DNA from 2 places in the Bacillus cereus group sp. RP37 genome. Region 2 is predicted to be linked to the other one. Evidence: a T-box and tRNA genes for the amino acid it is inferred to sense, from the RefSeq annotation. Region 2 holds a T-box; the other holds one or more tRNA genes.

Region 1 (14,809 bases), 4.0 Mb from region 2:
CATTGAAACCGGAGCGCTAGCTTCGGTGGAGGCGCTGGTGGGATACCGCCCTGACTGTATTGAAATTCTAACCTACGGGTCTTATCGACCCGGGAGACAGTGTCAGGTGGGCAGTTTGACTGGGGCGGTCGCCTCCTAAAGTGTAACGGAGGCGCCCAAAGGTTCCCTCAGAATGGTTGGAAATCATTCGTAGAGTGCAAAGGCATAAGGGAGCTTGACTGCGAGACCTACAAGTCGAGCAGGGACGAAAGTCGGGCTTAGTGATCCGGTGGTTCCGCATGGAAGGGCCATCGCTCAACGGATAAAAGCTACCCCGGGGATAACAGGCTTATCTCCCCCAAGAGTCCACATCGACGGGGAGGTTTGGCACCTCGATGTCGGCTCATCGCATCCTGGGGCTGTAGTCGGTCCCAAGGGTTGGGCTGTTCGCCCATTAAAGCGGTACGCGAGCTGGGTTCAGAACGTCGTGAGACAGTTCGGTCCCTATCCGTCGTGGGCGTAGGAAATTTGAGAGGAGCTGTCCTTAGTACGAGAGGACCGGGATGGACGCACCGCTGGTGTACCAGTTGTTCTGCCAAGGGCATAGCTGGGTAGCTATGTGCGGAAGGGATAAGTGCTGAAAGCATCTAAGCATGAAGCCCCCCTCAAGATGAGATTTCCCATAGCGTAAGCTAGTAAGATCCCTGAAAGATGATCAGGTTGATAGGTTCGAGGTGGAAGCATGGTGACATGTGGAGCTGACGAATACTAATAGATCGAGGACTTAACCATATAATATGAAGCAAATGTTATCTAGTTTTGAGAGAACATAAAAAACTTATTGACTTTTAAAGTGAATAAGTTATAATAATGATTGTCTCAAAAGAATAATGTCTGGTAATGATGGCAGAGAGGTCACACCCGTTCCCATACCGAACACGGAAGTTAAGCTCTCTAGCGCCGATGGTAGTTGGGACCTTGTCCCTGTGAGAGTAGGACGTTGCCAGGCAATATTATTCCGCAGTAGCTCAGCGGTAGAGCTATCGGCTGTTAACCGATCGGTCGTAGGTTCGATTCCTACCTGCGGAGCCATTGGAGAGCTGTCCGAGTTGGCCGAAGGAGCACGATTGGAAATCGTGTATACGTCACAAGCGTATCAAGGGTTCGAATCCCTTGCTCTCCGCCATAGGATTTATAATATTTGGCCCGTTGGTCAAGTGGTTAAGACACCGCCCTTTCACGGCGGTAACACGGGTTCGAATCCCGTACGGGTCACCACTTTTGGAGGATTAGCTCAGCTGGGAGAGCACCTGCCTTACAAGCAGGGGGTCGGCGGTTCGATCCCGTCATCCTCCACCATATAAATTATATGAATAATATTGTCGCGGGGTGGAGCAGCACGGTAGCTCGTCGGGCTCATAACCCGAAGGTCGCAGGTTCAAATCCTGTCCCCGCAACCAAATGGTCCCGTGGTGTAGTGGTTAACATGCCTGCCTGTCACGCAGGAGATCGCCGGTTCGACCCCGGTCGGGACCGCCATTTTAATAAGGCTCGGTAGCTCAGTCGGTAGAGCAGAGGACTGAAAATCCTCGTGTCGGCGGTTCGATTCCGTCCCGAGCCACCATTTATTTTAATAAAATACGCCGGCTTAGCTCAATTGGTAGAGCAACTGACTTGTAATCAGTAGGTTGGGGGTTCAAGTCCTCTAGCCGGCACCATGTAAGTTTCGGAGGGGTAGCGAAGTGGCTAAACGCGGCGGACTGTAAATCCGCTCCTTCGGGTTCGGCAGTTCGAATCTGCCCCCCTCCACCATTTACATAGGGGCATAGTTTAAAGGTAGAACTGAGGTCTCCAAAACCTCCAGTGTGGGTTCGATTCCTACTGCCCCTGCCAAATATATTTACACAACATGGCGGTTGTGGCGAAGTGGTTAACGCACCGGATTGTGGCTCCGGCATTCGTGGGTTCGATTCCCATCAGTCGCCCCATTTTTATTTTTAAAATTACAAATAATCTAATGGATACTTACATATAATTAAGTAAGAAATCGATGGGCTATAGCCAAGCGGTAAGGCAACGGACTTTGACTCCGTCATGCGCTGGTTCGAATCCAGCTAGCCCAGCCATTTTTGCGGAAGTAGTTCAGTGGTAGAATACAACCTTGCCAAGGTTGGGGTCGCGGGTTCGAATCCCGTCTTCCGCTCCAATGAAATTTAATATGGCGGCATAGCCAAGTGGTAAGGCAGAGGTCTGCAAAACCTTTATCACCGGTTCAAATCCGGTTGCCGCCTTTTCTTTTGTGCCGATGTGGCGGAATTGGCAGACGCGCACGACTCAAAATCGTGTTCCTTCGGGAGTGTCGGTTCGACCCCGACCATCGGTATCGGTTAAAAGACGAGTGATCGTCTTTTTTTATTTGTTTTTATCTTCAATTAATCGTGAGTATACAGTAATATCAAGCGTTCCTACTTTGTGGGGACGCTTTTTTTGTGTGTTCAAATTAATGTTAATGTATCGCCTATTACGTTAATTCTTATAGGTTAACGTAATGCTGATGAACGTTATAATGGTAATTTAGTTGATGGAAATTTATCAGATGATAATATCGAAAAAGGTGCGAATCTAACAAAATTATCAGAAGGTATCTCGTCCGTTTCAAATCAATTACCATTGAAAGAACGATTTGCATTTGCAGGTACTAGTGGCTTTGGTAACAATCATATAAAGGCTTTTGAAGCTTTACAAGAAGCTCGTGATACATTTATGTTTTCCGAAACTGGTGGAAGAAGTAGAATTAAGGGTGTACAAGAAGTAATAAAAGATTATGTGGATAAAGTTCTTGATAGAGTAAATGTAAAAAAATGAGTATCCCGATTCGTATATAGCATCTAAAGTATTACGTGAAGAACTTAAGGCTGCAGGAATTGAAGCAATCCCATATTCTAATGCAGCACATCACATTGTAGCTTGAAATGATAGCAGGACAGTGGAAGTACAGGAATTATTAAAAGAGATTGAGATACATCATGCTTCTGCTGCTAATGGGGTATTTTTACCGTATAAAGTGAATGAATATGTGACTACTGAAGCATTACATATAGGTGATCATGGTCCAGAGTATATAAGAGAAGTATACAGAGTATTAGGCGAAGTTAAACGCTTTGGGGGTAATCGAGCAGTTGCAGCTTTGCAGAATATAAGAGAAAGATTATTGGACGGTAGTTTAAAATTAAATCAACCTGAATAATCTTAATTGTTTTACTAATTAAATTATAAAGGAGTAAAAGGTATGAAAATTTGGCAATTAAAAAGCTTATTTGATAACTATAAATCTTTTCAACTATTAAATTTGAAAGAAGACCGTAAAAAATATTTTGATGAAAAAATTGATTTGGCAATAAAGTTATCTGATTCATGGGGAGAAATTCTTGTTGAATGTGTAGAAGGAGATAACCATAGTGATTGTCCTATGTTCTGGGGGGAACTTGGCACGCCAATGGTTAGTAGAAAAGCAAAAGAGGTATTAGAGCCTTTAATTTGCAATAATGTTGAGTTTCTTCCGCTAACTCATAATGTTACAGGTGAATTTTATTACCTAATAAACGTTTTAAATACAATTGATGCAATTGACTACAATAAAGCAGTTTTTGAAAAACTAAGTACAGGATTAATAATAGGTTTCGAAAAATACGCATTTTTGCCTAATATAGTTGAAGGGCAGATAATATTTAAAACCTATTTAAATCAAAGATTACACTTCTCTACTGTTTTAGTGTCTGACGAATTAAGAAATGCAATTTTAGAAAGTGATTTAAAAGGTTTTGAATTTATAGAGATATGGGATTCAGAAGCAAACATGTAAAAGAAAGTCCTAAAATAACTGATAGAAGTTCAAACAATGGTTTACATTAACTAGACACTTACAAGATGGAGATAGTGCAGATATAACTTGATCTATACCCAAATATAATAGTTATCCTAAAGGAGAATAAATACTCTTAGAAAGAAGTTTTTTTTATGTGGAAAAATCTGATTTTAGAAATTGGAGATATACTGAAAAGTGTTAACTTTAATTTGAACACACCAGCAACAGATACTGAAGTTCATAGATTAAGAAAACACGTAAAAGAGAAATTTAATGTTGACTTACCGAGTGAATACGAAGAGTTTCTTAAAACTGTAAATGGTTTAGACTTTGATGGATTGGTCCTTTACGGAGTCGATTCTCCTTTACTAGAAACAGAAAAAGATGAACATATTTGCGGCTTTATAGATACGAATGAGATTTGGTATGAAAATGAATTTCAAAAAGAGTATCTTTTCTTTGGGGATTCAAATATTGCGTGGTTTTGCAAAAACTTATCAGACGGTACTTATCTAGAACTTGATAAACCATCTGGCACAGTGATGAAAATATATAATGATTTCGATACAATGCTTGAGGAAGCGTTAAAAATAACCCTTCTGTAATAGGGGGATTAAGAAGAACAAAAAATCCATTTGAAAGAACAGTTTATTTATCTAATACGACTAAAGATCGAAGAGTATTTCTTTTTAACGAGTAAAACTTTGGAAGAAGGAACAGCTCTGTTATATAAACAACAATTAAAAGCTATTAAGGAATTAGAGCAAACTGCGAAACAATAAAGGGATAAAAACGAACATTCATTTTTATCCCTTTATATAATTCCATTACTATATAAAATGTCAGTAGATTCTTGTATATACAAGAATCGTTTCCAGCACTCTAGAGAGAATCTCCCCATCCTGGTGACATGAAGTTAAATCCGACACCACCAGTAGATATTAGCACATGATCAGCTGTTAATTTCGTAATTTCTAAAAACTTCTTTTCAAATTCTTCTCTGTTGTACTTGTACATAGTTGAGTGGCACGATCACATTTGCGTTGAAGTACTCAACCAGTCCCCTAATTCCTTTAATTCAGGAAACGACTCAAATTGAATTGGTTCATCTAATTTCATGAATCTCACTTGATAGATAGTTGGGTTTAGTTTTTCTCCTATCCCTTTAAGACCATATGCTTTTTTCTCATTTGAATGTGTCATAATAACTCTCCCCCATCCTTCTTTTAAATTTTTAGATTTCAAAAAATTTCCTATTTTAATTATATAGCGATAGAAAGTAATTAGGGGAATGTTGTGGTAATTTTTTACTTTTCCTTATTGTTTAGCGAGAGATAATAAAATAAATCATCACAGTAATAAATGAAATAGGATAAACTTAATTAAGGGAGAAAAATGAAAGTAAAAGGTGTCAGTTATTTTATTGTGATTCCATTTTGGCTCCGTCCCATTTTAATTTATCATGTTGAAAGAAGCTCAAAATTTTTGAAATGCTTTAAAATAAAGGATTTTAAGGGTAACACTCTATATAAATGTCACCTAAAAGACTCAAAATCGTGTTCCTTCGGGAGTGTCAGTATCGGTATCGGCGATGTAAAAAGACTCTAACAGAAATGTTAGAGTCTCTTTTGTTAAATTATGTTATGTAATTCTAAAATTCGTGATAAATGTAGGAATTCATGTATAATATAACTTGTCGAAAGAACAAAATGATAGTAATTTATATTATGTCTGTAATATGAATCAAAAATGAACTTTTTATATTTCTTTTAAAAATGTGTTGAATACACATTATATTTCATATTAATATTTTTATGTAGATTTAAAACGGGAAAGAGAGTGGAAAGTATGGGTCGTAAATGGAATAATATTAAAGATAAAAAAGCATCAAAAGATGCAAATACAAGCCGTATATACGCGAAATTTGGACGTGAAATTTATGTGGCAGCAAAACAAGGCGAGCCAGATCCAGAATCAAACCAGGCGTTAAGAGTCGTATTAGAGCGTGCGAAAACATATAATGTACCAAGAACAATTATTGATCGTGCAGTGGAAAAAGCAAAAGGCGGTTCAGAGGAAAATTATGATGAGCTTCGTTATGAAGGATTTGGGCCAAATGGAGCTATGGTTATTGTAGATACACTTACAAATAACGTAAACCGTACTGCAGCAGATGTACGAGCTGCATTTAGCAAAAACAGTGGTAACATGGGTGTAAACGGCTCTGTAGCTTACATGTTTGATGCGACAGCTGTTATCGGCCTTGAAGGGAAAACATCAGATGAAGTACTTGAAATTTTAATGGAAGCAGATGTAGATGCACGTGACATTCTAGAAGAAGAAGATGCTGTTATCGTATATGCTGAACCAGATCAATTCCATTCAGTACAATCTGCACTTAAAGATGCGGGTGTTGAAGAATTTACAGTTGCTGAATTAACAATGCTTGCACAAAGTGATGTAACACTTCCTGAAGATGCTCAAGTACAATTTGAGAAAATGGTTGATGCATTAGAAGATTTAGAAGATGTGCAACAAGTTTACCACAACGTAGACTTAGGAGAATAATATGATAGAAGCCCCTGTTCGTTTATCGAATAGGGGCTTTTTTATAAAGGTAATTAAGGTGCTGAATTAGTAAAGGTATTTTGTTGTAGACAGGGAATATGCTTATAGGGATATATGAAACATTCATTACTGCTAGGAGGCGTAATATGGAACATAAAACACCAAAGCATATCGTTGCTGTAGCAGGTTATTTAACAAATGAAAAAGACGAAGTGTTATTAGCTAAAGTACATTGGCGATCGGATACGTGGGAGTTTCCAGGAGGACAGGTAGAAGAAGGAGAAGCGCTGGATCAAGCTGTTTGTAGGGAAATAAAAGAGGAAACAGGATTAACGGTGAAGCCTATCGGTATTACAGGAGTTTATTATAATGCTTCCATGCACATTCTAGCTGTTGTTTTTAAAGTGGCATACGTGAGCGGTGAAATACAAATTCAGCCTGAAGAAATACAAGAGGCTAAATTTGTTGCTTTAAATGAAGAGAACATAGATGAGTATATAACGCGTCCTCATATGAAATCTAGAACGCTTGATGCGATGAGAGCAACACATTTTATTCCGTATGAAACGTGGGAAGTGCAGCCGTATAATTTAATAGGAAGATTGTAAAGAAAGGAGTAGCCGATTTGAGGTACAATCAAATCACTACTCTTTTTTGTATACTGTTTAAGAAAAAGGTCAAAATAATAATGGTGCTAGTATTGATTTCAAGAACGTTTGTTCTGTATAATGTATGGTATGTTATGTTATGTACATTTAGATTAATATATACTTAAAAGTATATATATTTGTAGATGATATAATGAAAATAGGGTGCTTTAATAGAGAAAGTATAATAGCCTTAAGGTTTAATCTGTTATTAGTTTAGCATAATCTATATTCAATATTTCAGATGAATAGTAGATAAAAAAGGACTGTGATACAATACTTTTTTATCCCGCTATTTGCCGGGCAGCCAGATTGGTGCGGGCTGATTAAAGTTTCACTTTATACCTTACAATGATGTAAGGTACGTGTAAGAGAAATCGATGGGATATTTTTTTACAACAAGGTATTCTTAAAGTAAGAGTTATACGCTGTGTGGAAAAGAGGTGTTTAAGATGAAAGAACGAGTATTATCTAGGGTGAACTATCATCAAAAAGTTGCATTAAATCCAATGACTAAATTTTTTTATAAAGCCATTATTTTATTATTATTGTTAAGTTTTACGTTATTATTCATTGGAAATGTAATGATCGAGCAAAGTGATATTAGTAAATTACATGTACCGGCTAAGTTAGAGGTGCCAGAATCATTAACACATGCATTCATTGCAACAGAAGATAAAAGGTTTTATCATCATAACGGTTTAGATTATATAGCGATTATCCGGGCGTCTGTTGAGAATATAAAAGCTGGTGGTGTTGTGCAGGGAGGAAGCACAATTACACAGCAATTATCCAAAAATGCTTTTTTAACGAATGAGCGTACATTTTCTCGTAAGTGGAAAGAAATTTTTTACACGAAAAAAATTGAACGCACATTTACGAAGGATGAAATTTTAAAATTATATGTAAGTAATATTTATTACGGAGAAGGAGCATGGGGAATTGAAAAGGCAGCAAACCTTTACTTCGGTAAAAAGGTGAGCCAATTAACGTTGGCTGAAAGTGCAATGATGGCTGCTGTAGTAAAGGCACCCGCTTATTACTCACCAGCACAAAATTACGATAAAGCAGTTGAGAGACGGAATGTAGTTTTGAGATTAATGGAGAAAGAAGGCTATATCAATCATGATGAGTATGTGCAAGCTGTTAGTGAGAAATTAGTAATTCGTCATGATATAAAAACAGAGCAATCGATGTTAAATAATGCGCGTGAAAAAGCAGTAAGCTAAGGGAAGTTCCTACATAGGAGCTTCTTTTTTTTGAATAAATTGTGACAAATTGTGACACAATATCGTCACAATTGTTGTATTTTTGTAATTTATGTGAGCGTGTTCATTGCGTGGTATATGTAAGTATTGATATTATGTGTATTGTGTACAATGCTGTATACAGAATATGAATTTAAAGAGGAATGTATATGAAATCATCGAACAAACTCATGGCTCTTGGTATAGTTTTTTCCATTGCAGTATTGATTGTAATCGGAACGATTGCGTATAGCATCATAAATGACAAAAAAGATAAAGGGAATGAGATGTTTGCTTATTCCACACAACAATCTTTAGGGAAAGATGATGCTCCAGTTAAGGTAGTTGAATTTGGAGACTTCAAATGTCCTGCTTGTCGTACTTGGGATGTAACAGTATTACCACGCTTAAAAGAAGAGTATATCGATAAAGGTAAAGTGCAGTTATATTTTATTAACTTCCCATTTATCGGAAAAGACTCTGATTTAGGTGCAGCAGCTGGTGAAGCAATTTATAAACAAGATAAAGATTCATTCTGGATTTTCTATGATGAGATTTATCAAAGTCAAAAGAAAGACACAGAAGAATGGATTACAGAAGAATTACTTCTTAACATTGTGAAAGAAAAGCTTCCGAAAGTTAATGTAGAACAATTTAAGAAGGATTTACACAGTAAAGAAATGAAAGAAAAAGTACGTAAAGATTCAGATCGTGCTCAAAAATTAAAAGTTCAAGGTGCTCCTTCAGTATATGTAAATGGAAATCTTGCAAACCCTGATTTCGATAGTATGAAGAAGGCAATTGATAAAGAATTGAAAAAGTGATGAGATACTCATCACTTTTTCGACTTTTTTCGATAAAATTCTTGCTTCCGATTTTTTTACATGCTATACTACTTTACATAAGTTATTCTAATATCTTTTATGTATTTCATATTTGCGGGTGTAGTTTAGTGGTAAAACAAGAGCCTTCCAAGCTCTGGTCGAGAGTTCGATTCTCTTCACCCGCTCCAAATTTTATTAAAAGTTTTTCTATAAATTGTGATCAACGCAGTGTTTCGTTTCCGAGATAAACGAGGCATTGCGTTTTTTAATGTTTGAAAAGCATGATTGTATGCGAAAATAGAAGTAAAGAATAGTATTCCAAAAGTGAATTGCTAACCAATATAGTCGTTACATAAGGGATGGATTCATCTGAGGAGGCGATTAGGAATGAATTTTGAACAATTAAAGCAAGATGTCATTGCGTATAGTAAAACAATTGGTATAGATAAAATAGGCTTTGCTAGTGCTTCACCATTTGAAGAATTAAAGCAGCGTTTAATCCAGCAGCAACAATTAAATTATCAATCTGGATTTGAAGAGCCTGATATAGAAAAGAGAACGAACCCACAGCTTCTATTACCTGGTGCGAAATCAATTATTGCGATTGCATTAGCGTATCCTTCAAAATTAAAAAATGCACCATTAAGTAAGCGTGGAGAACGCCGCGGGATTTTTTGTCGTGCCTCTTGGGGACAAGATTATCATCTTGTTTTACGAGATCGTTTGCAAAAATTAGAAGCATATTTAATCGAGAAACTTCCCGATATAGAAGTTAAGTCAATGGTTGATACGGGTGAATTAAGTGATCGAGCTGTTTCGGAGCGTGCCGGTATTGGATGGAGCGGTAAGAATTGCGCTATTATTACACCTGAATTTGGTTCGTATGTATATTTAGGAGAAATGATTACAAACGTTCCATTCCCACCAGACCAACCGATAGAAGATCAATGTGGAAGCTGTACAAAATGTATTGATATTTGTCCTACAGGTGCTTTAATACAAGGAGGACAGTTAGATTCGAAGAAATGTATAGCATTTTTAACACAGACGAAAGGGTTCCTACCGGAAGAATATCGCGACAAAATAGGAAATCGTATTTATGGATGTGATACATGTCAGACTGTTTGTCCGAAAAATAAAGGAATGGATTTTCATAATCACCCTGAGATGGAACCAGATCCTGAGTTAGTTAAGCCGTTATTAACACCACTTTTAACAATTAGTAATCGTGATTTTAAAGAGAAATATGGGATTATGTCTGGTTCATGGAGAGGTAAAAAGCCGTTGCAACGAAATGCGATTTTGGCACTTGCGCATTTTAAAGAAGCATCAGCAATTCCTGATTTAATAGGTGTTATGAAAGATGATCCAAGACCGGTACTTCGCGGAACGGCAGCATGGGCACTTGGGAAAATTGGTGGAGATGGCGTGGGCGAAGCCATTGAAAAAGCGATGCAACGTGAGAAAGACGAAGAGGTTCTTCATGAAATGAATCGCGGACTTGAATTGTTAGCGCAGAAAAAACAGTAGATAATATCTCCCTTTTTCATATTGTAATATGGGAGGGAGACGAAATGGTTGTAAAAGTAAATATTGAAAAGCAAGTACAACAATTTTTAGCGTATATAACAGAGAAACGAACAAATGTGGATGGTATTGCTGAAGATTTATTACAAATAGCACAGAGAAAGAAACAATTGTTTCAAAAACGTAGTGCACATATAGTGAAAGCAACTGCGGACGTTTCTTTTATGAGGCAATTAAATAATAGCAATCATCAAGAAATTGATTATCAAATACATTTTAAATATTTAATTAAGCATAAAGAATTATTTTATATCGAAGAGGAACAATTAAAAAGAAGAGTTTGTTTAAATAATAGCCGGATAATAGGTGATTATACTATTGAAGTGCCAGAAGCAGTTGGAATGAGTGAGACATTAGAAAGGGAAGTTACAAAGGAGAAGTATGGTTCTTATCAGTATAACCGTTTAGAGGCAGTTAAATATGCGGAGCGTTGGTGGGATGATCGAAACCCTATATATCGTAATTTCCCTGATAATTGTACGAATTTTATTTCTCAATGTCTTCATACTGGAGAAGTACCAATGAATGGATATCCTAATATTCGTAAAGGATGGTGGCAAAGGGAGAATCAGTGGAGTTGGAGCTGGGCTGTCGCACACTCTTTTTATTGGTATTTGTCAGGTGCTACAACAGGGCTTCGAGCAGAAGCAGTAGAAAGACCAGAGGACCTTATTCTTGGTGATGTTATCGCTTATGATTTTGAGGATGATGGTAGGTGGAATCATACGACAATTGTAGTAGCGAAAGACGCAGATGGTATGCCACTTGTAAATGCACATTCAGCGAATAGCCGCCGGCGTTATTGGAACTATGAAGATTCTAGTAAATATACACCACAAATGAAATATAAATTCTTTCATATTATTAATGGGTAGAGATTTTTCGCTCAAATGGTATAATACGTAGTAGACAAAAAACAGAGGTGAATATCGCGTGGGAGTACATGTTGTTTTATATCAACCAGAAATTCCAGCAAATACAGGGAATATTGCTCGTACTTGTGCAGCAACTGGAACAGAACTACATTTGATTAGACCGCTTGGATTTTCAACGGATGATAAAATGTTAAAGCGTGCAGGATTAGATTATTGGCAGCACGTAAAAATTACGTATTATGATTCAATTGAAGAGTTTTATGAGAAAAATAAAGACGGTGAATTCTTCTATTTAACAAAGTATGGCGAGAAAGCTCATACAGCGTTTGATTATAGTAAACGTGAGAAGGATTACTATTTTGTATTCGGAAGAGAAACAAACGGCTTACCAGCTAATGTAATCGAAGAAAACTTCGATCATTGTTTACGTATTCCAATGACTGATAAAGTGCGCTCATTAAATTTATCTAATACAGCAGCTATTTTAATTTATGAAGCGTTCCGTCAACAAAATTATCCAGGACTAGATTTAGAAATTGTTTATTAAAAGTCGCCATATGGCGACTTTTTTTCTAAAGATAAAAATAATATGTAATCATACATTTAAAAAAGGGTACATATTCATATAGAATGGGATATATGAATAAAAATAGATTAGACGGGTTGAGATAAATATGAAGGAACAATATAGTAATCAAAATACCTTTTTAAGTATGATAGATATGGATTTAATAAGAAGAGGGTTATTACATGCTATTCAAGATTTAGTATTTATTGTGAAAGTTATGGATGAAGAAACCTTTAAATATATTTATGTAAATAAGATAGGTATGGATTATGCGAAGCTAAGCGAAGAATGTTATGGAAAAACTTTTGCAGAAGTATTACCGGAAGATACGGCGGAAATATTGCAAGTGCAATATGCAAAAGTAGCGAGCGAAGCGAAAGCAAATACCTTTTGTGATGTAGTTAGTTTACCAAAAGGTGAGATACATTATGAATCTTCACTTAACCCTGTATTTGACGAAGAAGGAGTATGTCAGTTTATTATTTGTATTACGAGGAATATCACACCTCAAATTGAGGAGAAGATTGAGATAGAGGAAAAACAAATGTTATTTAAGTCATTACTAGAATATAATAATGACTCTATTATATCTATAGATTCTATAGGGAAAATTACATATGCAAATCCAGCAACGTATGAAATATTTGGATACCGATATGAAGAATTAAATAATAAATTTATTTTTGAATTTATTAATAAAGAATATGAAAAAGATTTTCATATTCTATTTAAAGAAGCCATGCAAGGAAGTGCAAAGCAAATTGTTTCAAAGAAATATGTTCATAAAGAAGGGTACGAGCTCTATATTTCTTTGAGAACTATTCCAATTATTGTGAATGGTGAAATTGTTGGGGTTTATATTGTTACGAGGGATGTTACAAGGCAAGTATTAAATGAGATGAGAACGGAATATTTAGCCTATTATGATCAGTTAACAGGATTAATGAATAGAATTTCATGTACAAATAAGTTAAATGATTTTTTAAATGAGAAGATAGATTTTGCGTTTATCTTTATAGATTTAGATGAATTTCACCTTATTAATGATACGTTTGGTCATAAAGAAGGAGATAAAGTATTACAAAAAGTTACAGAATGTTTAAGCAGTCTCCAAATAGACGATATGCATTTATTTAGAGAACACGATGATCAATTTGTTATGTTAATAGAAAATATAAAGAAAGAACGTGTAGAGTTAGTTGCAAAAAGCATACAAAAAAAGATTAGTGAACATTTTGTAATTGAAGAAGAGGACGTGTATTTAAGTGCGTCAATCGGAATTGTAATGGCTCCAACAGATGGAGAAGATGAAAAAATATTATTCCAAAGAGTTGATGCTGCTTTGGAAAAAGCAAAAGAAAAAGGAAAAGGACATTATCATTTTTATTGCAATGGATTAGATTGTGAGCGTGAACAAAGGTTTATAATAGAAAACCAATTACATCGTGCTATAGAAAAAAATGAATTCTTCTTATATTATCAGCCACAAATGAATATTGAAACGAAAAAAATAGCTAGTATGGAAGCCTTAATAAGGTGGGAGAATAAAGAATTAGGATTTGTCTTTCCCAATCAATTTATTCCGCTAGCAGAAAGAACAGGATTTATTATTAAGCTTGATGAATGGGTAGTAAATGAAGTGTGTCAGCAAATACGTGAATGGTTAAATAAAGGATATGAGGTTGTCCCGATTGCAGTTAATATTTCAGCCAGGCACTTTCGCTCTATTACATTAATAGAAATGATTACACGTGCTTTACATAAGTACAATGTACCAGCCCATCTATTAGCGATAGAGGTTACCGAAGGAGCCCTTATACATAAAGACATATCGAAAAGAGTATTGCTACAATTAAAAGAACAAAATTTAAAGATTCATTTAGATGATTTTGGGACGGGATATTCATCTTTAAGTTATTTAAAAACGTATCCAATTGATACTTTGAAAATCGATCGTTCTTTTATGGAAGGTATACATGTAGATGAACGTGATACGAATATTACGGCTGCAATTATTCATTTAGCTCATACTTTGGAATTGAATGTAATTGCAGAAGGAGTAGAAAAAGCGGAACAAATACAATTTTTGAAGGAAAAGAATGTGAAGTTTGTACAAGGTTATTATTATAGCCGACCTTTATCAAAATATGATGTGGAAAATGTGTATTATAAATAATTGATAAAAAAAGTGATGTGCTAAGAAGCACATCACTTTTTTAACCGCATTAACGGGCAGTTAAATTCCCACCTCAAAACTCGGCTAGGACAAGGAGGTTAGGTGGGAGATTAACTGCCCGTAAAAGCCCGACTGGTTCAACTAATAAAACCCCCACTCATTAAAGTTTCACTTTATGTGTACCAGGTTTATCGTTGTAACCAGATGTAAAAATAGCTGTAAGAAATGTGAGTGATACACCTAAAATTAATAATAATTTCATACTAATATCCCTCCTGTTTTTTCAGTTTACGAATCTTAAATATGAATCGAAATGTATGTAAGGTTCTCAGAAGAAAAGAATTTATTTAAAATGAATAGCGGTGTAAAAACTTTAATACCTATATTATACAGAATTTTCTTTGAATTTTGGAGAGAATTTTATAGCACTACTGTATATTTCATTTTGATTTAAAGAATGTTTAAGGACATCC
Region 2 (14,809 bases):
ATAATGAAGAATTAGTTCTTCGTCCAATGAACTGCCCTCACCACATGATGGTTTATAAAAACGATATTCACAGCTACCGTGAATTACCAATCCGTATTGCGGAACTTGGAACAATGCACCGCTATGAAATGTCAGGTGCGTTATCTGGATTACAACGTGTACGTGGAATGACTTTAAACGATGCACACATTTTTGTTCGCCCAGATCAAATTAAAGAAGAGTTAAAACGTGTTGTAAACTTAACTCTAGAAGTGTACAAAGATTTCGGTTTAGAGAACTACTCATTCCGTCTATCTTATCGTGACCCAGCAGACACTAAAAAGTATTATGCTGATGACGAGATGTGGGAAAAAGCACAAGGTATGTTAAAAGAAGCTATGGATGAAATGGGTCTTGATTACTATGAAGCTGAAGGTGAAGCGGCATTCTACGGTCCAAAACTTGACGTTCAAGTTCGTACTGCTCTTGGAAAAGACGAAACACTTTCAACTGTACAATTAGACTTCTTACTTCCAGAACGCTTTGAATTAGCTTACGTTGGTGAAGACGGTAAACAACATCGTCCAGTTGTAATTCACCGTGGTGTTGTATCAACTATGGAACGTTTCGTAGCCTTCTTAATTGAAGAATACAAAGGTGCATTCCCAACTTGGTTAGCTCCAGTTCAAGCACAAGTAATTCCAGTTTCTCCGCAAGTACATTTAGACTATGCGAAGAAAGTGCAAGATGAATTACGCCGTGCTGGTATCCGTGTTGAATTAGATACTCGTGAAGAGAAAATTGGTTACAAAATTCGTGAAGCACAAATGCAAAAAATTCCGTACATGCTTGTAGTAGGTGACAATGAAGTAACTGAAAACGGCGTAAACGTACGTAAATATGGTGAACAAAAATCAGAAACAATCGCATTAGATGCTTTTGTTGATATGATTAAAGTAGAAGGAAAACGATAAGAAATTGCCGCGGGATACCGCGGCTTTTCTATGTAATGTAGGTAAGGCGAATTAGAAAAAATAACCATGTAACACTTATCGTAAAAAAGTATTGCAAGTATGTTAGTTGTTTGTTACAATATTTCTTGTTGTTAGTAAAACACATTGCGTCTTCTTGACAGACGTCATGTCCTATGATAAACTCATCAAGGATAATAGAATATTGTTTTGTGGAACAAGTAGAAGCACCCGCTTCTCACCTGATGGACGCATTCGCAGTTTACAGGTAAATGTATTTCTTACTTAAGATTTTACAAGTGTGGGTGTCGTATGCCCGCACTTTTTTTGTCGGGTTCTATGACTACAAAATATGTTCTGAAAAAACCTTGGAGGTGGCTTACTATTAGCAAGGATATGATGATTAACGAGCAAATTCGTGCACGTGAAGTACGTTTAGTTGGTGCAAATGGCGATCAACTTGGAATCAAGTCTCGTAATGACGCTTTAGACTTAGCTGCAAATCTTAATCTTGATTTAGTATTAGTTGCTCCAAATGCGAAACCGCCAGTATGCCGCATTATGGACTACGGTAAATTCCGCTTTGAGCAACAGAAGAAAGAAAAAGAACAGCGCAAAAATCAAAAAGTAATTAGCATGAAAGAAGTTCGTTTAAGTCCAACAATTGATGAACACGACTTTAACACAAAACTTCGTAATGCTATCAAGTTTTTAGAGAAAGGCGACAAGGTTAAAGCGTCAATTCGCTTTAAAGGACGTGCCATTACTCATAAAGAAATCGGTCAACGTGTTTTAGATCGCTTCTCAGAAGCTTGTGCTGAAGTTAGTACAATTGAATCTAAGCCTAAAATGGAAGGACGTAGTATGTTCTTAGTTTTAGCACCGAAAAACGATAAGCAATAGATAGAGGAGGAAATACCTATGCCTAAACAAAAAACTCATCGCGGCTCTGCAAAGCGTTTCAAAAAGACTGGATCAGGTAAACTGAAACGTTCTCACGCTTACACAAGCCATTTATTCGCTAACAAATCTACAAAAGCTAAACGTAAACTACGTAAAGCTGGTGTAGTAAGCGCTGGTGACTTCAAACGCATTCGTCAAATGCTTGACAACTTAAAATAAGTTCGGCTGATATATAGAACAATTAGGAGGTAATATTATGCCAAGAGTAAAAGGTGGTACAGTTACTCGTCAACGTCGTAAAAAAGTAATTAAATTAGCAAAAGGTTACTACGGTTCAAAAAATACATTATTCAAGGTTGCTAACCAACAGGTTATGAAATCTCTAATGTATGCATTCCGTGACCGCCGTCAAAAGAAACGTGACTTCCGTAAATTATGGATCACACGTATCAACGCAGCAGCTCGTATGAATGGTCTTTCTTACAGCCGCTTAATGCACGGTCTTAAAAATGCTGGCATCGAAGTTAACCGCAAGATGCTTGCTGACTTAGCTGTTCATGACGAAAAAGCTTTCGCTGAATTAGCAACAGTTGCAAAAAACAACATTAACTAATTAATTAGTTGAAACCTTAGAAGATTTTTCTTCTAAGGTTTTTTTATTTGTATGCAAAGAGAGGTATGTCGTTACTGATATGACAAAATCAATCTAAAAGCTATAGCAATATAGAAGAATATATATATGAAGTCAGGAGAATCCTCCTGGCTTTTTTTAATTCTACCCCTTTGGAAAGAAGAGTATCTTTCCTACCTGAAACGACACTGCTATAATGGAAAGATGATATGGAACTTTCATCAGATAAAATAAAATTTTTATTAGTGGGCAATCCCCCGATAATGATTAACTATCACCAATCGGAGTGAACAATCTAATCGTGATGATTGAAACGTATTTGTAAATTAAGGACAAGCTATTTTGTAAAGAGATAAATGGCTGACTTATTAATAAGAAATGAAAAATAATAATGAACTTTGAGATGAAACAACATTGTTGCGTAAAATGCGATGTTGGAGGAGGACAATAGAATGGACTTACTACAACTATTTAAATTACAAAAAGAATTAGATGACCGTATTGTGAAAGAGCATGACTTACAACCGAAAAAGTTGTTAAAAGAAAAGATGTTAGCTCTTCTTGTGGAAATTGGAGAACTTGCAAACGAAACACGTTGTTTTAAATATTGGAGCAACAAACCAGCATCAGAACGTGAAGTAATCTTAGAAGAATACGTAGATGGTTTGCATTTTATTTTATCCATCGGAATTGATTTAGGTATTGATAAAAACTTCCTATTCTATAAATGTGCACAGACGAATAAAACACAAGTGGAAATTTTCTTAGACACATATGCAAAAGTAATTCGTTTTACAGATCAACCATCTATTACGAACTATATTGAATTATTTACAAGCTACCTTCGACTTGGACAAGCGCTTGAGTTTGAGCAAGAAGAGATTGAGAAGGCATATTTAGATAAAAATGAAGTAAATCATCAGCGTCAAACACAAGGATACTGATTTAATTTTTGAATATTTCAATTTAATTATTGTATAATGAAGTGACTGAAGAAAAAGGAGGGTGTTGGCAATGACAAAATTAGACACGACATTGACAATGCTAAAAGAATTAACAGATGCACGTGGTATTGCTGGTAACGAGCGTGAACCACGTGAAGTAATGAAGAAATATATCGAGCCGTTTGCAGACGAACTTTCTACTGATAATTTAGGGAGTTTAGTTGCAAAAAAAGTAGGGGAAGAAAACGGCCCGAAAATTATGGTTGCAGGTCATTTAGATGAAGTTGGCTTTATGATTACGCAAATTGATGACAAAGGTTTCCTTCGTTTCCAAACAGTTGGTGGCTGGTGGTCACAAGTTATGCTTGCGCAGCGCGTGACAATTGTAACGCGTAAAGGAGATGTAACAGGTGTAATTGGTTCAAAACCACCGCACATTTTACCTCCAGAAGCACGTAAAAAGCCAGTTGATATTAAGGACATGTTCATCGATATTGGTGCTTCTAGCCAAGAAGAAGCGATGGAGTGGGGCGTACGACCAGGAGATCAAGTTGTACCTTACTTTGAATTCCAAGTGATGAAGAATGAAAAAATGTTACTTGCAAAAGCATGGGATAACCGAATTGGTTGTGCAATTGCAATTGACGTATTAAAACAATTAAAAGATGAAAAGCATCCAAACGTTGTATATGGCGTAGGGACTGTACAAGAAGAAGTCGGTCTTCGTGGCGCGAAAACATCTGCAAACTATATTAAACCAGATATCGCATTCGCAGTAGATGTTGGTATCGCTGGTGACACACCTGGTGTAACGGCAAAAGAAGCGCAAAGTAAAATGGGTGATGGACCACAGATTATTTTATATGATGCGTCTGTTATTGGTCATACTGGTTTACGTGACTTTGTAGTTGATGTTGCTGACGAATTAGAAATTCCGTATCAATATGATTCAGTAGCGGGCGGAGGAACGGATGCAGGTGCAATTCACATTGCTGTAAATGGTATTCCGTCTATGGCAATTACAATTGCAACGCGCTACATTCATTCTCATGCGGCAATGTTACACCGTGATGACTATGAAAATGCAGTGAAGTTAATTGTAGAAGTTATTAAACGTCTTGATAAAGAGGCTGTACATAACATTACATTTAATTAATAGAAAAAGCGAAGGAGCCTCTCCTTCGCTTTTTTATGTTTTAAAAAGGTCTCTCTAATCCAGCGGCAGTATGAGCTCCTAAAATAATTAAACGAGTTAATTGCATGGCCATAAAATGCGGGGTATAAATCATCCCTCTTTTTAACCAGGACATAATCATCCCGATATGAGCTCCTGTCACATAACTAATTAAAATATCACGAGGAACCATAAGGTCTTTATCATCTGGCTGTGAAATAGATAAGCTTAGTGTTAAATGAGTTTGGATTGTTTTCATCATTTTATAAGAGTAGTTCCCGGCTGCCTTATCGCCAAGCATAACGTTATAGAAGTTCACATTTTCTGCAATATGTTCGAATAAAGCTAAAAAGGTTGGATTTGGTGAATCAAATGTAAGTTGAAACTCTTCTTTATTTCTATTTTTTGGTTTAATAACTTCTGTTAATTTCTCTAACATTTCTTCGATGCTTTTGTCTAATAGATCATATTTATCATGGTAATGGCTATAAAACGTAGCGCGGTTTACAGGAGCACGTTCTGCGATATGTTGAACAGTTACATCGTCAAATCCTTTTTCGCCTACTAAAGCGACAAAAGCATCCTGTATGAGTTGTCTCGTCCGCTTTACACGTGGATCATTTGTATTTTTAATAGACATTTTTACTTCTCCTCGTTTAATTTTCTATACTTAAACAACATATTGATATTATATTGTTGTTTAAGCAACATTTCATATGGAAATTGTCGGTTGTAGATTCAAAATAATTATTTATAATTATAAACGATAGTCCTTCAGAAATCAGCACCGCTCGCAGGTAGACATATTTTCGTTTACGCTGTAAATGGTGTGATTTTTTTGTTTAAAGGTTAATATAATTAACAATTAAACAGTCTAAACAATAAGGACGTAAATAGTTTAGAAAAAAATTATATGCGATATAAGGAGAGGAATGCAATGAATCAGTTTCGAAGAATGGTAATTATCAACATTATCACATTAATTGTACTAGTTGGCGGCGGTATTGGCGGTTATTACTATTACAACCAAACGGAAAATTACTTAAAAACAGACAATGCAAAAATTGATGGAAAGGTAATTCCGATTGCTTCACCAGTAGCGGGTAAATTAACGGACTGGAAAGCTGAAGTAGGAAAAAACTACAATGAGAACGATAAATTAGGTGCTGTTACTGTAGCGGCAGCTAATGGAGAACAAACAGTAGATGTAACAATTCCGCAAAATGCAACAGTTGTACAATCAAACGCGACGACAAATGCTTTTGTTGGAGCAGGTAGCCCGATTGCTTACGCATTCGATATGAACAATTTATGGGTAACAGCAAACATTGAAGAAACAGTGATTGACGATGTTCAAAAAGGTCAAACAGTAGATGTATATGTAGATGCATACCCAGATACAACGTTAACAGGGAAAGTAGAACAAGTTGGATTAACAACAGCAAATACATTCTCAATGTTACCATCAAGTAACGCAACAGCGAACTATACAAAAGTAAAGCAAGTTGTACCAGTTAAAATTTCTTTAGATCATAGTAAGTCAGTAAATATTGTTCCTGGAATGAATGTGTCAGTTCGTATTCATAAGTAAGGGGGAGATGAGATGTCCTCAATTGCAATTGTAGGATATGCACTATTTTGTATAATCGTCTTCTTCCTTGTAAATCGTCTTTTACGAAAGAAAAAAACGAACGTGGGAGAAGAACAAGTCCCAGCCGTAAGTAAAATAGAAGTAAGTAAAGAAGAAACAGAAGAGAAAGAAAATGAACGAAAGCAAGAAGTAGAAATTTCTAATGTAGTTGAGTTAGAAACAAGCAAGCAAGAAGAAACAAAAGAAGTAAAAGAAATGCCGAAAAAACAAACGTCTATGCCGATAGAGAATGTAAATGTAAAAGCAGTTGTAACAGTATTAATTCTCGGTATGTTCGTTTCTATTTTAAACCAAACGATCATTAACGTTGCATTACCTCCGTTAATGAATGAATTTAACGTATCAACGTCAACGGCGCAATGGTTAATTACAGGATTCATGCTTGTAAATGGTATTTTAGTACCGATTAGTGCCTTTTTAGTTTCACGATTTACGTATCGTAAATTATTTGTAGCAGCAATGTTATTCTTTACTGTAGGATCTATCATTTGTGCTACATCAGGAAACTTTACAATGATGATGACAGGTCGTATTATTCAAGCGGTCGGTGCAGGTATTTTAATGCCAGTTGGTATGAACATCTTCATGACGTTATTCCCGCCTCATAAGCGCGGGGCAGCGATGGGATTACTAGGCGTTGCGATGATTTTAGCACCAGCTATCGGACCAACTGTAACGGGCTGGGTTATTGAAAACTATAGCTGGAACTTAATGTTCTACGGAATGTTTGTAATTGGTTTAATTATTACGTTCTTATCTTTAAAATTCTTTACACTTGCTCAGCCAGTGTCTAATACAAAATTAGATGTATTTGGTGTGATTAGTTCAAGTATTGGACTAGGTAGCTTACTGTATGGATTTAGTGAAGCTGGAAATAATAGTTGGACTAGTGCCGAAGTTGTTATTTCACTTGTTATCGGTGTAATTGGTTTAGCGTTATTTATTTGGAGAGAATTAACAACGGACAATAAAATGCTTGATTTACAAGTATTTAAATATCCAGTATTTACTTTCACTTTAGTAATTAACGCAATCGTTACGATGGCATTATTCGGAGGCATGTTATTGCTTCCGGTATATCTGCAAAACATTCGCGGTTTCACACCGATAGAATCAGGTCTATTATTACTTCCAGGATCATTAATTATGGGGATTATGGGACCTATTGCAGGTAAACTATTTGATAAGTATGGTATTCGTCCGTTAGCAATTGTCGGATTAGCCATTACAACATTTGCGACATATGAATTCACAACGTTATCGATGGATACACCGTATAGCGTTATTATGACGGATTATATTATACGTTCGATTGGTATGTCATTCATTATGATGCCAATTATGACAGCTGGTATGAACGCACTGCCGATGAAATTAATTTCTCACGGTACAGCAACGCAAAATACGTCAAGACAAGTAGCTGGTTCAATTGGAACGGCGATATTAATTACACTTATGACGCAACAAACGACTGCTCACGTAGCAGATTACGGCAACATGTTAACAACATCAAATCCAATTTTAGTTGATAAAGTACACGGCATGGGGCAAAGCTTAGCGGCCTTAGCTGGATCAGCGCAAGCAGGAGATGCGATGAGCACGCAACTATTATATGGGCAAATTTCAAAACTATCTGCAATTAACGGTATTAACGATGCCTTCTTAATTGCGACGATATTAGCAGGGATTGCTTGGGTGTTATCGTTCTTCTTACCATCAGGCAATAAAACAAATAAAAAAGCAGGGAATTAATTTCCCTGCTTTTTTGTGCTTTTTATAAAAGGAATTCAACTAAATATAGAATGAATCCTCTGCAGAAATGAGTCCCCAAAAAATAACCCCTAATATTCCTGCAATAAAAATAATGAATCCCATATTGCGTATACTTTTAATTTTTGCTTTTAACCCAATGAATCCCGCTAATAATCCAGTTAAAGAAAAAAGGATCCAGTATAGAGAAGTTGGAATAGGAAGGATTGTATCACCATTAATCCCCATGCTCCAAAAAACATAAGGTAGCAAGGTAAAGGATAGGCTGAGTATCCCTGTTAAACAAATGAGCAATTTGCGATGTTTAATTCCTGCAATAATTAAAAAAATACCGCCAAAAAGCCCACATAGAGTAAGAAGTGGTACATAGAAAATCCAAAGTAAGCTCAAAACGTGCATATATAATCTCCCTCTAGTTAATGAGTTATATTTTACTGCATAAGGTTTATTTTGGATATTATTAATGAATATGTATAAATTGATAGAAATGAGTAGTACCGATACGAATTAATAGATGTAGAGTAAGTTAGAGAGGAGGGGGCTCGTGAAAATTACAGAAGAGAACGTTGTGAATCAGCTAAGGAAAAGGAACGAAAAAGCATTATATTTTATTATCGACCAGTACGGCGGACTTATAAAAAGTATTATTCAGAAGCATTTAGCTTCGTTCGAAGATGTGCAAGAGGAATGTATGGATGATGTGTTATTGGCGATTTGAAAAACTAGAAGATCGTGTAACGAAAATTGTACTGGCGCCTGTTCTAACTTCTGGTGAAGAGGGAGAAAAGAAAACGAATTATCGAAAAGTGTTAACGGAAGAAGAGTTTGAAGTTTTGATAAAAGAGTGAAAAGAGGTATCGCGATGATACCTCTTTTTATCCTAAAAAGGCTAACATATTATTCATAATATGAAGTAATATAGCTGGAATAATGGATTTTGTTTTTTTACATAAAATGGCCATAAATAGACCCATGATGAACATACTAAACATCACACCAGTTGAGTATATATGACCTATTCCGAAGAGGAAGCTAGATCCAAGTGCTGCAATCCAAAAGGGGAAGCGCTGTTGTAGGAAGTGAAGAATAATACCGCGGACTATAAGTTCTTCAAAAATAGGTACAAGTATAGCGCCACCTATTAGCAATAACAGTTTGTATTGTTTTAACATTTCTAGGTCTAAAGCGGATGACTGTTCTTTTACCGCATCAGGAAAAATATTATTAATTATAAATGTATCATTAACGATATGTAGTCCGTAAAAAAGGATGATATAGATGTATGTGCTTACTTTTTTTAATGCTGTAAAGTTTAGTGTTGGGACAATTAAATTTCTTAACGGTTTATATGCATAAATTAAAATTAATAAAATGCACAATACAAATAAATGCCTTCCAAAAGTAGTAAGTGATTTTGCTAAAGTAATTTGTTTTGGATCAGTTAGACCTTCTGTATAAATAACGGTAGGAAGGCCTATAAAGAGATCGGCTAGAAATCCTGTTCCCCAAATCGCGAAAACAAGCGAAAATAGAAATTGTGAGAGTGACATAGAGTGCTTTTGTGGGTAAGTTAGTTGCGTGGCTTGTATAATAGTGAATCACCTATCCTTGTTGATTTAATAGTTATATATAAAGATTATAGAATATTTATACAAAAAAGTCATCATTGTAGTAAAAATGATATTTTGAAGCTAATATTTACAGACCTTAATAATTTTACATTGATGTTCTGTGCAAACGGAAGAGTTTGAGGTTGTGATAAAAGAATAAAAAGAGGTATCGCGATGATACCTCTTTCTAACTCAAGAATGCCAACATATTATTCATAATATGAAATAACATAGCTGGAATAATGGATTTTGTTTTTTTACATAAAATGGCCATTAATAATCCCATGAAGAAAGTAATGACCATTACTCCAAGTGAGTATGTATGAGCGATACCGAAGAAGAAGCTTGTTAAGATCCCTGCAATCCAAAATGGAAAGCGCTCTGAGAAGAAGCGAAGTATAAAGCCACGGAAAATAAGTTCTTCAAAAATTGGTGTAAGTATAGCGAAACCGAGAAGTAATAATATTTGATACTGCTTAAAAACGTCTAAGTTTAGTGCGGAAGATTGCTGCTTTGTTGCGTCTTGGAACATATAATTTAATAAGATGTAATTGAGTAAAATGTTTATAGCGAAGAAAAGAAGTAAGTATACGTATGTACGCCATTCTTTCAGTGCTTTAAAGTTAAATGATTTTAGTAGTAATTTTTTTGCGGGTTCGAATTTAAAAATGAAGAATAACAACACGGCTAGTTGTAATACGATACTTGCGGTATTTACGATAGATTCATACAGGGCAATTTGTTTTTTATCTGTAAGACCTGCTGTATAAATTGTTAAGGGCATTGCGAGGAACACAGTAATAAGTCCGGTTCCGAAAAAAGCGAATAAAACGGAGCTAATAAATTGTCCCCATGACATAGAGTATTTCTGTTCATTAGAAAGTTGTGTAGCGGGTTGCATATGTAGAATCACCTCTTTAAATTTATATATTTAATTATAAAGTATTTCGTTTTCGGGTGTAATGTTTAAATATTACATACAAAGGTGTATTTTCCATAAAATAATAAAAGAGGTATCACCCTATAGTGATGCCTCTTTCTTATTGATAACTATGTTCTGCCTTATTGTTCGATTTCGATTGCTCTATTTGCAATTCACGCTCTACCAATCGATCTAACTGCTGAATCGCTTTTAGTGCTTTTTCATAAGAAATTGTTCTATAATGGTGCGCTCCGCCCGGTTCTTCATCTGCTTCGTCTGCCCATTTAATAATGTTTTGAAGAGATGTTCTTTCAATTTCTTGTTGTATTAAGAAAGAATCTGTATGAAGAAGAATTGCAATAGAAATTTCTTTTGCTAGTTTCGGATGTTCTCCTAATCTAATAAGCAATTTATGAGCTCTTTCTGCTCCTTTAATTGCGTGTATATCATTCTTTTTATATAAGTCATAGTCCCATTCGCCGCCTGTGTACCACGTATGATGTCCGATATCATGAAGGAAACCGGCTTTTGTCGCAGCATCGACTGAGGCGTGATGCTTTTTAGCTAAGTGAAACGCATGGTAAGCGACAGCAATCGCGTGGACCATCCCAGAACGATTTACGTATTTTTGTGTAATATGGTGTTTGAAAATTTGTTCAAGCGTAATACGGTGCATAAAACATTCACTCCTTTAATCTAATGGTGTATATGAAGAAAAATCGATCGGTTTAAATGTATTTTGAACATTGTACTCCATCGGGGTAGCGTTAGTAAAGTAGAAATGTTTAGGAGAAGAAAAAAATTTTCGTAAAAAAATCACCTTGGCTTATGCGAAGGTGATTTTCAAATTGCTTATTTTTTTAATCCTTGCTCTAGCGTTTCTAACATTTCGTGCTTTTCATTTTCATCAGCGTTTTTCCAAATGACTTCGAATAAAACACCAAGACCTGGCAGCATTTTTTCTTCACCGCTTTGAATTGCATCGACAATCGTTTCTTGTAATTGGTCTTGTGAATTTCCGGATACATTCGCTAATACAGCACCACGTAAATTAAAACTCATAGCTCTCACCTCTTCTTCAGAATTGAAACTGACGTTAGTTTTTGTTCTTTTTTATGTAAATATGTATGAAAAATAGGCTATAATGATAGGACAAGAAAAGAGGGAAATACATATTATGAAAAACATTGATTCAGTACAAAATCCGCGCGTGAAGCAGTGGAAAAAGCTGCAGACGAAAAAAGAGCGCGATAAAAAAGGTTTATTTTTTGTAGAAGGATTCCACTTAGTGGAGGAAGCTTTAAAAGCAGGAGTTGTAACAGAACTTATCGTTTCTGATCAGACAGATCTTCCGAAAGATTGGACAGTTAATGATGTGGAAATGTATATCGTGCCTGAAGCAATCGTAAAAGTACTTCGTGAAACAGAAACGACGCAAGGTGTATTTGCTGTTTGTGAGAAACACGAGAGTGAAGTAGCTCTTGCAGATGGGAAGTTTCTTTTATTAGATGGCCTTCAAGACCCAGGCAACTTAGGGACAATTATTCGTACAGCTGATGCAGCTGGTATTCATGCCGTTGTGCTTGGAGAAGGGTGCGTTGATGCATATAATAGTAAAGTGCTTCGCTCTACACAAGGTTCTATTTTTCATTTACCAGTTGTAAAAGGTAACTTAGAAGAATGGGTAGACAAGCTAAAAGAACAACACGTTCCTGTATATGGAACAGCTCTTGAAAATGGAGTTCCGTATGGTGAAGTAACACCGGTCGGTAGTTTTGCATTAATTGTAGGAAATGAAGGAAGCGGCGTAAGCCAAGAAATTCTTGCGAAAACGGATCAAAACTTGTATATTCCGATTTACGGCGGGGCAGAATCATTAAATGTTGCAGTTGCAGCAGGGATTTTAACGTATTATTTACAAAGCCCAGTTGCGAACAAATAAAAAACTTCTTATAATAAGTTGAAGTATATTATATTAAAAGTTAAATAACGAAAAACGTTGATAGAGAAGAGTAACTTACAAAATCGCCATATAGGGAGAGAATGCCTTAGACTGAAAGCATTCTTATGGTAGACGGAAGTGAATTCACCTCTGGAGTTGGCGCCAGGACCATGTATATGTAAAGGCGTTCCGGTCAGAATTGATCGTTATAACTAATGAGTGGGCAGACATGTTCTGTCAATTTAGGGTGGTACCGCGAATTTACCTCGTCCCTTTTTGGGAGCGGGGTTTTTTTATTTTTAAAATTAGGAGGGTTCCAAATGGAAGCACGTTTAAAAGAGCTAAAGCAAAAAGCGTTAGAGCTTATTGAAGAAGCGAAAGAGCTAAAGGGCTTAAATGACGTACGCGTAGCGTATTTAGGGAAAAAAGGCCCAATTACAGAAGTATTACGCGGCATGGGAAAATTATCAGCAGAAGAGCGTCCACGTATGGGAGCACTAGTAAATGAAGTACGTGAAGCGATTCAAACGCGTCTAGACGACAAAATTGGTAACTTAGAAAAAGCAGTAATTGAAGCGAAATTAGCTACTGAAACAATTGATGTTACACTACCAGGTCGCCCTGTTGAAACAGGTTGTCACCATCCGTTAACAGCTGTTGTTGAGCAAATTGAAGATGTATTCATCGGTATGGGTTATGAAGTAGCTGAAGGAACAGAAGTAGAAAAAGACTACTACAACTTCGAAGCATTAAACTTACCGAAAGATCATCCAGCGCGTGATATGCAAGATACATTCTACATTACAGAAGAAACGTTATTACGTACACATACATCTTCTGTGCAAGCACGTACGATGGAAAATAATAAAGAAAAAGGCCCAATTAAAATTATTTGTCCTGGTAAAGTGTATCGCCGCGATGACGATGATGCGACACATTCACATCAGTTCATGCAAATTGAAGGTCTTGTAATTGATAAAAACATTCGCATGAGTGACTTAAAAGGTACACTACAAGTATTCGTGAAAAAGATGTTCGGTGAAGATCGTGAAATCCGTCTTCGTCCAAGTTTCTTCCCATTCACAGAGCCATCTGTAGAGATGGATATTTCTTGTATGATGTGTCACGGCAAAGGTTGCGGCACTTGTAAAGGAACTGGCTGGATTGAAATTTTAGGCGCAGGTATGGTTCACCCGAACGTACTTGAAATGGCTGGTTATGATTCAAAAGAATATCAAGGTTTCGCATTCGGTATGGGCGCAGAGCGTATCGCAATGTTGAAATACGGCGTAGATGACATTCGTCATTTCTATACAAATGATGTACGTTTCTTACAACAATTCAAACGAGCGTAAGGGAAGGAGAGGATAAGTATGTTCGTATCATATCGTTGGTTACAAGAGTATGTAGATATTAAAGATGTAACAGCACAAGAACTAGCAGACAAAATCACGAAAAGTGGTATTGAAGTAGAAGGTGTTGAAGTATTAAATAAAGGTGTAAAAGGTGTTGTAGTTGGTCACGTATTAGAGTGTGAAAAACACCCAGAAGCTGATAAATTAAGCAAATGCTTAATCGATATCGGTGAAGAAGAGCCAGTTCAAATTATTTGTGGAGCTACGAATATTGCAAAAGGTTTAAAAGTACCAGTTGCAAAAGTTGGCGCTGTACTTCCTGGTAACTTCAAAATTAAAAAAGCAAAACTACGTGGTGAAGCTTCTCACGGTATGGTTTGTGCTCTTCAAGAGCTTGGCATTGATGGGAAATTAGTTTCAAAAGAATATGCAGATGGTATCTTCATCTTCCCAAGTGACGCTGAAGTTGGTGCAGATGCACTTGAAATTTTAAACTTACATGATGAAGTACTTGAGCTTGGTTTAACACCAAACCGTGCTGATTGCTTAAACATGTTAGGTGTTGCATATGAAGTAGCTGCTATTTATGGCCGTGAAGTAAAACTTCCAGCTATCGACTTACAAGAAACTGCAGAAAAAACTTCTGATTACATTTCTGTAAGCGTAGAAGCGAAAGAAGAAAACCCATTATATATTGCAAAAATGGTTAAAAACGTAAAAATTGGTCCATCACCAATGTGGATGCAGACTCGCCTTATGGCAGCTGGCATTCGTCCAATTAGCAACGTAGTTGATATTACAAACTACATTTTAATGGAATACGGTCAACCGTTACATGCATTCGATTACGATAAATTAGGTTCAAAAGAAATCGTTGTTCGTCTTGCAAAAGAAGGCGAAAAAATTGAAACGTTAGATGATCAAGAGCGTACATTACAAAGCCACCACCTTGTAATT

The links. The T-box of region 2 lies ahead of pheS (phenylalanine--tRNA ligase subunit alpha). A T-box ahead of a tRNA ligase gene usually reads a tRNA of that ligase, here a tRNA-Phe.
Region 1: it has a tRNA-Phe gene. The T-box ahead of pheS (phenylalanine--tRNA ligase subunit alpha) is inferred to sense a tRNA for this amino acid. The anticodon was not compared.

The regions. Positions count from the first base shown of each region.
Region 1 is NZ_JARVHP010000001.1:4,849,506-4,864,314, reverse strand. Features, by position in the region: rRNA gene QCI44_RS25660 (23S ribosomal RNA) at 1-771, shown strand, start outside; rRNA gene rrf (5S ribosomal RNA) at 873-988, shown strand; tRNA gene QCI44_RS25650 (tRNA-Asn) at 997-1,071, shown strand; tRNA gene QCI44_RS25645 (tRNA-Ser) at 1,074-1,165, shown strand; tRNA gene QCI44_RS25640 (tRNA-Glu) at 1,183-1,257, shown strand; tRNA gene QCI44_RS25635 (tRNA-Val) at 1,263-1,338, shown strand; tRNA gene QCI44_RS25630 (tRNA-Met) at 1,363-1,439, shown strand; tRNA gene QCI44_RS25625 (tRNA-Asp) at 1,443-1,518, shown strand; tRNA gene QCI44_RS25620 (tRNA-Phe) at 1,528-1,603, shown strand; tRNA gene QCI44_RS25615 (tRNA-Thr) at 1,622-1,697, shown strand; tRNA gene QCI44_RS25610 (tRNA-Tyr) at 1,708-1,791, shown strand; tRNA gene QCI44_RS25605 (tRNA-Trp) at 1,799-1,872, shown strand; tRNA gene QCI44_RS25600 (tRNA-His) at 1,892-1,967, shown strand; tRNA gene QCI44_RS25595 (tRNA-Gln) at 2,031-2,105, shown strand; tRNA gene QCI44_RS25590 (tRNA-Gly) at 2,111-2,185, shown strand; tRNA gene QCI44_RS25585 (tRNA-Cys) at 2,200-2,270, shown strand; tRNA gene QCI44_RS25580 (tRNA-Leu) at 2,281-2,362, shown strand; partial or broken gene QCI44_RS25575 (AHH domain-containing protein) at 2,590-3,226, shown strand; gene QCI44_RS25570 (imm11 family protein) at 3,269-3,841, shown strand; gene QCI44_RS25565 (YrhA family protein) at 3,997-4,449, shown strand; gene QCI44_RS25560 (hypothetical protein) at 4,480-4,626, shown strand; partial or broken gene QCI44_RS25555 (DUF3884 family protein) at 4,727-5,047, opposite strand; gene QCI44_RS25550 (YebC/PmpR family DNA-binding transcriptional regulator) at 5,693-6,412, shown strand; gene QCI44_RS25545 (NUDIX hydrolase) at 6,559-7,020, shown strand; gene QCI44_RS25540 (transglycosylase domain-containing protein) at 7,512-8,288, shown strand; gene QCI44_RS25535 (DsbA family protein) at 8,477-9,130, shown strand; tRNA gene QCI44_RS25530 (tRNA-Gly) at 9,245-9,318, shown strand; gene queG (tRNA epoxyqueuosine(34) reductase QueG) at 9,518-10,660, shown strand; gene QCI44_RS25520 (amidase domain-containing protein) at 10,705-11,592, shown strand; gene trmL (tRNA (uridine(34)/cytosine(34)/5-carboxymethylaminomethyluridine(34)-2'-O)-methyltransferase TrmL) at 11,651-12,139, shown strand; gene QCI44_RS25510 (sensor domain-containing protein) at 12,267-14,336, shown strand.
Region 2 is NZ_JARVHP010000001.1:871,868-886,676, forward strand. Features, by position in the region: gene thrS (threonine--tRNA ligase) at 1-953, shown strand, start outside; ribosomal protein L20 leader region at 1,164-1,284, shown strand; gene infC (translation initiation factor IF-3) at 1,347-1,853, shown strand; gene rpmI (50S ribosomal protein L35) at 1,872-2,072, shown strand; gene rplT (50S ribosomal protein L20) at 2,110-2,466, shown strand; gene QCI44_RS04645 (dUTP diphosphatase) at 2,937-3,428, shown strand; gene QCI44_RS04650 (M42 family metallopeptidase) at 3,499-4,584, shown strand; gene QCI44_RS04655 (TetR/AcrR family transcriptional regulator) at 4,625-5,242, opposite strand; gene QCI44_RS04660 (HlyD family secretion protein) at 5,540-6,193, shown strand; gene QCI44_RS04665 (DHA2 family efflux MFS transporter permease subunit) at 6,206-8,005, shown strand; gene QCI44_RS04670 (hypothetical protein) at 8,045-8,422, opposite strand; partial or broken gene QCI44_RS04675 (sigma-70 family RNA polymerase sigma factor) at 8,568-8,738, shown strand; partial or broken gene QCI44_RS04680 (DUF4179 domain-containing protein) at 8,728-8,871, shown strand; gene QCI44_RS04685 (CPBP family intramembrane glutamic endopeptidase) at 8,899-9,573, opposite strand; gene QCI44_RS04690 (CPBP family intramembrane glutamic endopeptidase) at 9,821-10,534, opposite strand; gene QCI44_RS04695 (HD domain-containing protein) at 10,674-11,231, opposite strand; gene sspI (small acid-soluble spore protein SspI) at 11,408-11,617, opposite strand; gene QCI44_RS04705 (TrmH family RNA methyltransferase) at 11,700-12,497, shown strand; T-box leader at 12,546-12,774, shown strand; gene pheS (phenylalanine--tRNA ligase subunit alpha) at 12,818-13,852, shown strand; gene pheT (phenylalanine--tRNA ligase subunit beta) at 13,871-14,809, shown strand, end outside.